One region of the Chryseobacterium subflavum genome, then DNA from elsewhere that is predicted to be linked to it. Evidence: riboswitches for the same ligand, from Rfam matches in the RefSeq annotation. Region 1 holds a riboswitch; each other region holds the start of a gene.
The links. Region 1 has a riboswitch for cobalamin ahead of AC0INN_RS12860 (TonB-dependent receptor plug domain-containing protein). Riboswitches for the same ligand answer to the same signal wherever they lie in the genome.
Positions count from the first base shown of each region.

Region 2: another riboswitch for cobalamin. It lies ahead of metE (5-methyltetrahydropteroyltriglutamate--homocysteine S-methyltransferase); the one in region 1 lies ahead of AC0INN_RS12860 (TonB-dependent receptor plug domain-containing protein).
Region 3: another riboswitch for cobalamin. It lies ahead of AC0INN_RS14725 (TonB-dependent receptor plug domain-containing protein); the one in region 1 lies ahead of AC0INN_RS12860 (TonB-dependent receptor plug domain-containing protein).

Region 1 is NZ_JBVTMR010000002.1:786,926-790,209, reverse strand. It holds gene AC0INN_RS12860 (TonB-dependent receptor plug domain-containing protein) at 1-1,631, opposite strand, end outside; cobalamin riboswitch at 1,744-1,927, opposite strand; gene AC0INN_RS12855 (transporter) at 2,028-2,981, opposite strand; gene AC0INN_RS12850 (cytochrome-c peroxidase) at 2,995-3,284, opposite strand, start outside.
Region 2 is NZ_JBVTMR010000001.1:1,755,366-1,758,649, forward strand. It holds gene AC0INN_RS07730 (VOC family protein) at 1-135, shown strand, start outside; gene AC0INN_RS07735 (Crp/Fnr family transcriptional regulator) at 149-682, shown strand; gene AC0INN_RS07740 (Lrp/AsnC family transcriptional regulator) at 696-1,157, opposite strand; cobalamin riboswitch at 1,312-1,497, shown strand; gene metE (5-methyltetrahydropteroyltriglutamate--homocysteine S-methyltransferase) at 1,756-3,284, shown strand, end outside.
Region 3 is NZ_JBVTMR010000003.1:273,740-277,023, reverse strand. It holds gene AC0INN_RS14730 (DUF5074 domain-containing protein) at 1-185, opposite strand, end outside; gene AC0INN_RS14725 (TonB-dependent receptor plug domain-containing protein) at 197-2,044, opposite strand; cobalamin riboswitch at 2,078-2,253, opposite strand; gene AC0INN_RS14720 (cytidine deaminase) at 2,359-2,841, opposite strand; gene namA (NADPH dehydrogenase NamA) at 2,949-3,284, shown strand, end outside.

The DNA.
Region 1 (3,284 bases):
AGGTCCAGCTCAGCCTGTATATTCACATCTGATCCTATGATATGAACATCTCCAAGATTCGTCATCATCCATCTGAAAAGATTGGTTGTGGGCACTGCAATGATCTTATTTTCCACTTTGTTATAATACCCGTCTGCCTTGAAGTAAATACTTTTCAGAACCTGATGGTTATAAGTCTTCTGATAAGTAAAACCTACGTCATATTGATTGGTAAATTCAGGTTTAAGAAAAACATTCCCGATCATGGTATAGTACAGGTCATTGAAAGTCGGCATTCTAAAAATCCTTTTATAAAATGCTCTCACTGTTAAATTCTTAAAGGCCAGTGGCTGGTAACTCAAAAATGCAGAGGGTGTCCATTCACTCTTATCCGGCGACTTGGAATTACGTTCAACATTCTCCCGAATAAAAGTGCCTAAAACACTTCCAAGAAACTTAAACCGGTTCCATTGGTAAGTGGTTGCAAAAGCAACCAATGAGGTATAACGCGTGGGAAATGAGAAAAGCTTAAGATCGGAATCCAGATTATTATACTGGAAATCAACATTAGCACTAACATCCCAGTTTGGTGTAATTGAGTAAATATTGGAAGATGATAAATATAATTCTCTCTGGATATATGTATTATCCGTTTTTAAAGCCGTTTCAGCTACATTTACCGTATCCATATACCGGGTATAGTCGTAGGCAAATTTAGCTTTGAGCTGAGTCTCAAATTTTGGAAATATTTTTTTCCTTAGGTGAGCCTGAACAAAATAATTTCTATCAAGTAATTTTTGTCCTTTCGGATCAAAACCATTATTCACAATTGCTGAGGGAATCCCACGATCTGAAATATATCCGTAGCCCCGGACATTCCAGTCTCCATTATTCAGATTTCCCTGCAGGCTGGTCTCAAATCTTTTGGCAGTAATATAAGAATCATATCTTGTTGCAATTGTATCATTGGCTATAGTACCATCGGGGTGTTTTTTCTGGTATTTGTATTTATATTGTCCGTCACTCTGTATAAATTCGGAGCTGAAACTTGCGGAAATTTTATCTGAAAGCTTTTGCTCCAATCGAAATGACGGGTTGAAAAGATCGATTGAACTGTTTTTTATTCTAAGTACAAGATTCGTTTTTTTATTTCCGGAAAAATAAGGAGTCTTGGGTTGGAGATAAATTGAGCCGGAAGATCCAAAATCTTTTGCAGGCTGAAAGATCTCACTTTTCTGTCCGTTGTATAATGAAATTTCTCCGATATCATCCAGCGAAAACTTTCCCAGATCGATGACCCCGTTTTGTGCGTTTCCCAATTGAATCCCATCATAGAAAACACCGACATGCTGGCTACCCATGCTTCGGATATTAACCGTTTTCAATCCGCCAATTCCACCGTAATCCTTGATCTGTACTCCCGAAAAATAGCGTAATGCATCGGCTACGGACTGGCTGTTCAACCTTTCCAGCTGTTCTCCTGAAAGAGTTTGAGCGGGAAGAATTTCTTTAAAATCTTTTTTATAAATGGTAACCGGAAGGATCCCTTTTTCCTTTATACTATCTCTTGACTGAGAAAAATAAAGCTGGTTAATTAGCACAAGGATTGTGATAATTATTTTTTTAGTTGTAAAAGTAAATTTCGGTTCCATTAGCTCATTGAGAATAATCTTGACACTAATGGATATAAGAAAGCAGCAATAACATTGTACAGCCATAGCTGCACAGAAGCATTGTTGTCCTTAGCTTTATTCCACGAAAGCATCAAACTTAAATCTTCTGGCAGGTCTTCTGACTTACTCCATTTTTGAAATCCTTCCCATTAAAAACAGTGGATATATACATCAAAAATTTTGGTTTAGAGTTTACAGCAGCGGGTCTGTTCCGGATTTACACCGGATTCCCTTTTAAAAGCCTTTTACAGCTCACCAGATTCCGGCAAAGATAGAAAATTCTTCTTAGAAACAATATTATACTTAATAAAATGATTTTCAACAGAATAAAAACAAACATTCCGTTACATGAGTAACGGAATGTTCATTTGATTTTTATATCCCAAAGTTAATAAACACACTGAATCTGGATTTAGCTTCAATGTTTCCACCCGCTAGGTTTGAATAGGCAGGAAGCATCAGTTCACTACCCAGGCTCCATTTACTATAGGAAAGTTCAAAGCCTAATTTTCCATATAAAGCACTTCCGGCAGTATCCGGTAAGGCTTCATCAAATTGCTTATTCCTATCATATACTTCTCCCTGTAATCCGGCTTTCCCGGAAAAGATCATTTTTTTGTCCGCATAAAGCTGATAAAATCCGGTAGCTGCATAGTTCCATTGGTTTCCAAACTGATAATACTTCTTATTTTCACCTTTAACAGTATAATCCGTATTAACAATTACCGCAACTTTGTTCTTTTGGTATTTATAATTCACAACCATCTGATAATCCCAGCTTCCTGTTCCCAATTGGAAACTCGGATTCACTCCCGTAATTCCTTTTTCATCAAATCTTCCTAACGGAACTTTTATTCCTAATCCTCCATTTAATTGGTGAGATGCATCTTTAGAATTGATCAGCTGATAAATACCCATTACATTCAGATCCCCTATTCCATTAATTCTGATGTCTCCCTGCATTGTTTTTTTTTCATGAAACTGAAAAGGGAGACTCACGTAAGCACTCAGCTTTTTCGTAATGGGAACTTTTCCCCATAACTGGATGGTATTGAAGTACTGATCCTGGGTGAGATCATTCACAAAAAGGTTTTCTTTGGCTTTATAATGCTGTGCAAAATATTTTATTCCTATAAATTGAGGATTAAGCAAAGACTCAAATCCTGATGATCCATTTCCTGCAGCACAGCCACAAGCATCACAATCATCATCAAAAAATTTGCTGGGGTTAAAGCTATTTTCAGGAATATACAAACTGTCTCTTATGGGTTCTGCATAGGCTATTTGGCATAAAAATAAACCCAATACTATTAAAAAAATGTTTTTCATGTTTGATTAAAATTTATTCTGAGAATTTTGGGTTGGTAACAAAGTCTTTATCAGATAGAGTTTTCAGGAAAGCAATAATGGACTGCTTCTCCGCATTGTTCATCGTGAGTCCGATATGTCCGTTTTGTTTAAGCAGCGGATCAAGGTTAGGATTGTCCTCTACATTATCCGAGTAAAAATTAAGAACAGCATCCAGGGTATAGAATCTCCCGTCATGCATATAAGGTGCTGTATATTCCACATTCCTTAAGCTGGGTACCCGGAATTTCATCCAATCTACCTGATCCAATGTTACCCTGTAAC
Region 2 (3,284 bases), on a different contig from region 1:
TTAAAAGAACTTAAAGAAAAAAACATCGAAATCATCGAGGGTATTGTTATCAGAACCGGAGCAACAGGCAAAATAAGGTCCGTCTACTTCCGGGATCCTGATCAGAACCTGATTGAAGTGAGTAATTATATTTAAAATCTTCTTGAGCATGTCCCCAGATAAAAACGCCTTGGCTAAAATCCTTAGTAATTTCGAACAGGAAGAATTACCCAACAAAACCTTGCTAACGGAAGAAGGTAAGATGGCGCGTAAATTTTACTATCTCAAAAAAGGAGTTGCCAGAGGTTGGCTTAATAATGACGGTAAGGAAATTACATTTCAATTTTTGTTTGAAGGAAACTTTATTTCGTCGTGGGAAAGTCTGTTTTATAATTCTCCAAGTATTTATAATATCGAAACGATAGAACCCTGTACTGTATATAGCACTTCTATTGAGGATTTCAGACAAATAATTGAAAATAATCCGGACAGCAAGGAACTTTATTACAGCTATCTACAGGAACGCTTACTTAAATATCAGAAGCTCTTTATTTCCCGTATAAAAGATTCTGCAGAGGAAAGATATAATGAGCTTATAAAGCAATCCCCCGAGATTTTCCGCCGGGTTCCTCAGTATTATATTGCATCTTATCTTGGTATCACTTCTGTATCATTAAGCAGGATCAGAGGAAAAAAAATCTAGTAAGAGATCTGCTCTATATAGTAACTCCATGGTTATTCTTCACTTCTGCCATTACAAAAGTACTGTGTGTGCTTCCTATCGAGTCGACGGAACCTAATTTATTAAATACAAAATCCTGGTAGTGTTTCATATCGCGTACCTGAACTTTGAGAAGGAAATCAAAATCGCCTGAAATATTATAGCATTCCGCCACTTCGTCTATCAGTGTAATTTCCTGTACAAACTCATTTCCCACAGACCTGTCGTGGATCTTTAATTTAACCTGACAGAAAACTGTAAAACCACGATTCAGTTTCTCGGCTTCCAGGACAGCCGCATAATGTTTGATATAACCCTCCTGCTCCAACCTTTTAACACGCTCAAAAACAGGAGATGGAGAAAGGTTAATTTCCTTTGCCAATTCTTTAACGGTCAATTTTGCATTTTTTTGAAGGATTCTTAACAATTGAAGGTCTTTATCGTCTAGTCTTTCCACAGGATAATATTCTTTTTTCGATTTATATTTCCAAATTTACAGAATAAATAACTTACAAATTCAATTTAAACAAAACAATATACTTAATTTTTGCATTTAAGCCAATTAAACATCTTAAATTAATACCTTTACACCCTATTTTGTTCTTTAACATACTTCATCAAACGGAAAAGGTTTTACTTAAGGTAGATTAATAGGGAATCGTGTGAAAATCACGAGCTGTCGCGCAACTGTAAGTAACACAACAGAGGTTTTTGTCCCTGAATATCCACTGCCACAAGCGGGAAGGATGACAAAAACTGTTACAAGTCAGGAGACCTGCCTGTCCCGAATTGACAATGCTTTCGCGGTCTGAAGCTTTTGGTCATACAGATGATACTTTTGAACGTATTGGATTGGGTTTTAACTCAGAATTTATTTGAGTTTAAACGTAATGTTTTTTATGAAAATTAATTTCAGGTTACCTAACAATCTACTCTTCACTGGGAAAATTACGTCTATATTGTATCTTCTCTATTGCTAAAAACTATTTCCCGATTGCGTTATGAAGCATTATAAGAACTTTTAAAACCAAAATTTAATTAAAAGTTTAAAGAAAATGCAAACACACATCCTTGGCTATCCGCGAATCGGTAGCAACAGAGAACTTAAAAAAGCCTGCGAACTATATTGGGCAGGTAAAACATCGTTACAGGAACTTTTAGAGGCAGGAAAAAAGATCAGAAAGCAAAACTGGGAACTACAACAAGAAGCCGGAATTGATCTGATTCCATCCAATGACTTTTCTTTTTATGATCAGGTATTGGACATGACATTGTCTGTTGGAGCTATTCCTTCCCGTTATCAGGATATTACACCAAATGAGCTAGATCTTTACTTTGCTATGGCCAGAGGTTATCAGAAAGAAGGGCACGATATTACAGCCATGGAAATGACAAAATGGTTTGATACCAATTATCATTATATCGTTCCAGAATTCCAAAAAGATCAGCAATTCAAATTATTCTCCCATAAAATCGTTAATGAGTTTATTGAAGCGAAGGAAGCAGGAATTCATACAAAGCCTGTTATCCTTGGATTGGTAACCTATTTATTATTAGGAAAAGAAAAAGAAGAAGGTTTTGATAAATTGGATTTAGCACAAAATCTGCTTCCGGTTTACGTTGAGATCTTAAAAGAGCTTGAAAACAACGGAGCAGAATGGATTCAGCTGGATGAGCCGTTTTTAGCACTAGACCTTGATCAGAAAGCAAAAGAAGTTTACCAGAACATTTATGCTGAAATTGCCAAACAGTTTCCGAACCTTAAATTTATTGTGACCACCTATTTTGATGGGTTAAAAGATAACCTTTCATTGGCCACTACTCTACCTGTTGATGCACTACACATTGATCTGGTAAGAGCCCCGGAACAATTGGATGAGGTCATCAATGCAATTCCTGAAACATTAATCCTCTCATTAGGAGTCGTAGACGGAAGAAATATCTGGAAAAACGATTTCAATCAGTCTCTGGTTTTCATCAAAAAAGCTATTGCAGCATTAGGTTCTGAAAGAGTTTTCATTGCACCGTCATGTTCATTACTTCATTCTCCTTTCGATCTTGACCTGGAGAAAAATGAAAATATACTATCTCCGGAGATCAAACAATGGATGGCTTTCGCCAGGCAAAAAGTTTATGAAATTGTTACCTTAAAAAAATTAGCTTCAGAAAACCCGGATTACAATACTTTACAGGAATTAGCTGAAAATAAAAAAGCTATTGAAAACCGAAAAGTTTCAACACTAATTCACAATCAGGATGTGAAAAACCGTGTTACCGTAACTACAGAAAGTGACGCACAGAGAAACAGTCCTTTTAATGTGAGAAAAGAAGCACAGCAGAACGCATTGGAGCTTCCTTTATTTCCAACAACAACAATTGGGTCCTTTCCTCAAACCAAAGAAGTAAGAAGCTGGAGAGCTCAATTCAAGAAAGGAGATCTTACCGCCCAGAAATATGATCAGCTGCTTAAAGAAGAAACACAGAGAACCATCCAATGGCAAGAGGAAATCGGAATTGATGTATTGGTACATGGAGAATTTGAACGCAACGATATGGTCGAGTATTTTGGGGAACAGCTCGCAGG
Region 3 (3,284 bases), on a different contig from region 1:
AAAGTTAAGTCTCTTGAAACGAAAGTTACTTCTGCATTTGGCTTTCCGAAATTTCCTTCGTTCGAAATTAAATATCCGTTTTCATAAGTTACTACAGGCAAAGTATTATCGCTATCAGTACTACAGGAAATATTGAAAAGTAGTACTACAGCAAATAAAAGTTGTAAAAGTCTAGTTATTTTCATGTTATTTTTTATTAAAAATTTATCGTTGCGGAAATACTGTAATTACGTTTTGGCATCGGATAATAAGACACCGTTTCATAAACAGTATTGGTTAAATTATTGATTTTAAAACCTAAGACATATTTTTTTAAGATCGTTGCTGATACACCCGTGTTCATGACGAAATAAGAATCTATAGCATCTTCTCTTTTTTCATCTGTTGTAGTGTATGTAAGACCATTAAAAACTCCCTGAACATAAAGTTTTAGGAAAGAATACTGATAATCAAAATTTCCAAAAACCTTATGGAGAGGGACATACATCATTTGCTTTTTAGTTTCCTGATTGATGGATTTTGCAAGTGTATATCCTATATTAAATCTAAAATGGTGTTCTTTAAGCTGTTTATCAAAAGTAATCTGTGATTCTAAACCATAAGACTTCACTTTATTGATATTAACTGGGGACCAATATCCGTAAGCTGTCGGCAACCACACTATATTATCCGATATATAAAGATAATACGGACTTAATGCAAGTTTAATATTACCCCATTTAAACTCATGGTCCATATCCATCTGGTAAGACCTTTCCGGTTTTAGGTTTGGATTTCCTCCGGGATTCCAATACAGATCATTGAATGTTGGAAATCTGAAATTTCTGGATACATTTACTCCAAGATTATACCATTGTACCGGACTCCATTTTCCCGAGAATGAGTAAAGCAATGGCGAACTTATATTCTCTACAAAATCCTTTTTAACACCAGCTTCAAAACGCAGATCTTTCGTCGGAAAATATCGTATTAACCCCGCTAAAGAGCCTACATTTCTACTTACATTACCAATTCCTTCAGTTTTTACACCTTGGAGATCAGGCTGATACCCCTCACCTTTGTTTACCTGGAATTCGGTGATGATGTTGACATTAAGTTCAGGTACGATGAAATAATTAAAATCATTTTTAAAGATATAATTTTTCCCTGTTGAACCACTGGTCTTCGGAGCATTGTAATTGCCAAAATATTGGAAATTTTCTTCTGTGTAAGCAGCTTTTAAGCTATTTGAAAATTTATTTTTAGTAATATCCCAGGAAAGTAAGCTTCTGGTGCTTTGTGTCTCGTATTTTGTACGGTTGCCATTCTCTACAAAAATCGGATAATTCTGTGTCGAGTCAAAAAACTGACTTTGCCATGAGATCGTCTGATGTCTCGCAATTTTATAGGAGATTCCAACATTAAAGGTACTGTTAAAGTATTTGCCGTTTCTATTAATATAGTTTTTTTCTTCGACTTTATAATCATTCTGACTGATCGAATGATTTCCTGAGACTTTAAAACTCAGCTTTTCATTGCTGTAGGAGGCCGTTCCGAAATTATTAAAAGTACCAAATGATCCACCCTCAGAATACAGGGAGGCTTTAAAACTTTTATTGAAACCCAGATTATTATTGAGATGTATACTCCCGCCGATTGCACCACTCCCGTATATTACACTTCCGCCACCGGCTTTCACTCCGATCTCATCATATCCGAAAAGAGGAATATTATTAATGTCTCCCTGACCAAGAAATATCGAATTGATATTGATTCCATTCCAAACAAAGGCTGTCTGTGGAGCAGAGGTTCCTCTGAACGAAGGCGAAGAAACTGCACCTCGTCCGTTTTCCTTGATATAAATACTGGATTGGAAACGTAAAAGTTCTGAAAGATTCGTGGAATTCTTTTCAGCATCCTGAGGAGTAATTGGAGTAACCTTATGAAAAAGTTTTACCTTGTTCATCTGGTTGTCAAAAATATAAACGGTATCGATTGCTTTCTCTTGTCCCAGACAAAGAAAATAAGCAGATAACGATAAAAGCAGTACTAAGGTTTTTTTCATACTATTTTACTTTTCCACCGAAAGCAATATATTTTTGATATTATCATTTTGGCAGGTCTCCTGACTTTCGCATTTCTATACCTTCCCGTTTTCACAGTGGTTTCTTATAGAAATTTTAATTGCGATCTACAGTTGCGGGGACAGTCTGGGATTTTCACCCAATTCCCTATTATTTCAATAGCTTGAAAACCAAAATTTTTGCAAAGATAAGTTTTTAAAAAGAAATCTCAGTCGTATCTGTTAATTTGTAATCAAAACAATGGTCTGCAGAAAAAATAACGATTCCCAGAACCTCAGAATTGAGAGTTTCACGATTACAAGAACGTCGAGTCAAAGTAAAATGGCAATAGATCTTTAATCGAATTTACCTTAACGATTTCGTCATTCATACTGGAAAAATAAAGATCAATATTTTCTTTTTGTTTTGTTTCGTATTCAATAAGACTTTGTCTGCAGGCGCCACACGGGGGAATCGGTGGTGTTTTTTCAGAAGATTCTTTAGGGCCTCCTACGATAAAAATCTTTTTGATCTTTTCCTCAGGGAAATTTGCACCTATCCAGAATAGAGCTGTTCTTTCAGCACAAAGTCCGGATGGAAAAGCTGCATTTTCCTGATTGTTACCGGAAAATATTTCTCCGTTTTCAAGTAATACGGAGCACCCGACCAAAAATTGGGAATAAGGGGCATAAGCATTTTCGCGGGCTTGTTTTGCTCTTTCGAAAAGTTTTTTTTCTATATCGTTCAGTTCAGAGCTATTTTTAAAATATTCGTAGCCGATCTGTATATCTTTTTTCATATATTTATTGGAGCCTAAAAAGGGGAGGTAAAATTAGTTCTTTTTAATCACGTGGGCAACCCGGGATTATTTCCTCTTCATTAGTAAAATTCAAAAATTAATAGACAATGTTATATACTCCGATACAATTCAGAAATATTAAACTCTCTAACCGATGGGTTATGTCACCTATGTGTATGTATTCAAGTGAAAACGGAATGGCTAATGACTTTCATTTCGTACATTACGGAAGCAGATCACAAGGTGGTACCGGACTGATAATGATTGAAGCAACGGGTGTTGAACCCCGGGGAAGGATCACTAATAAATGTATGGGAATATGGAATGACGAACAGGCTGAAAAACTTCAGCAGATTGTCAACTTTGTCCACTCCAATTCTGAGAGTAAAATCGGAATCCAGCTGGCACATGCCGGAAGAAAAGGCTCTACCTGGAATAATATT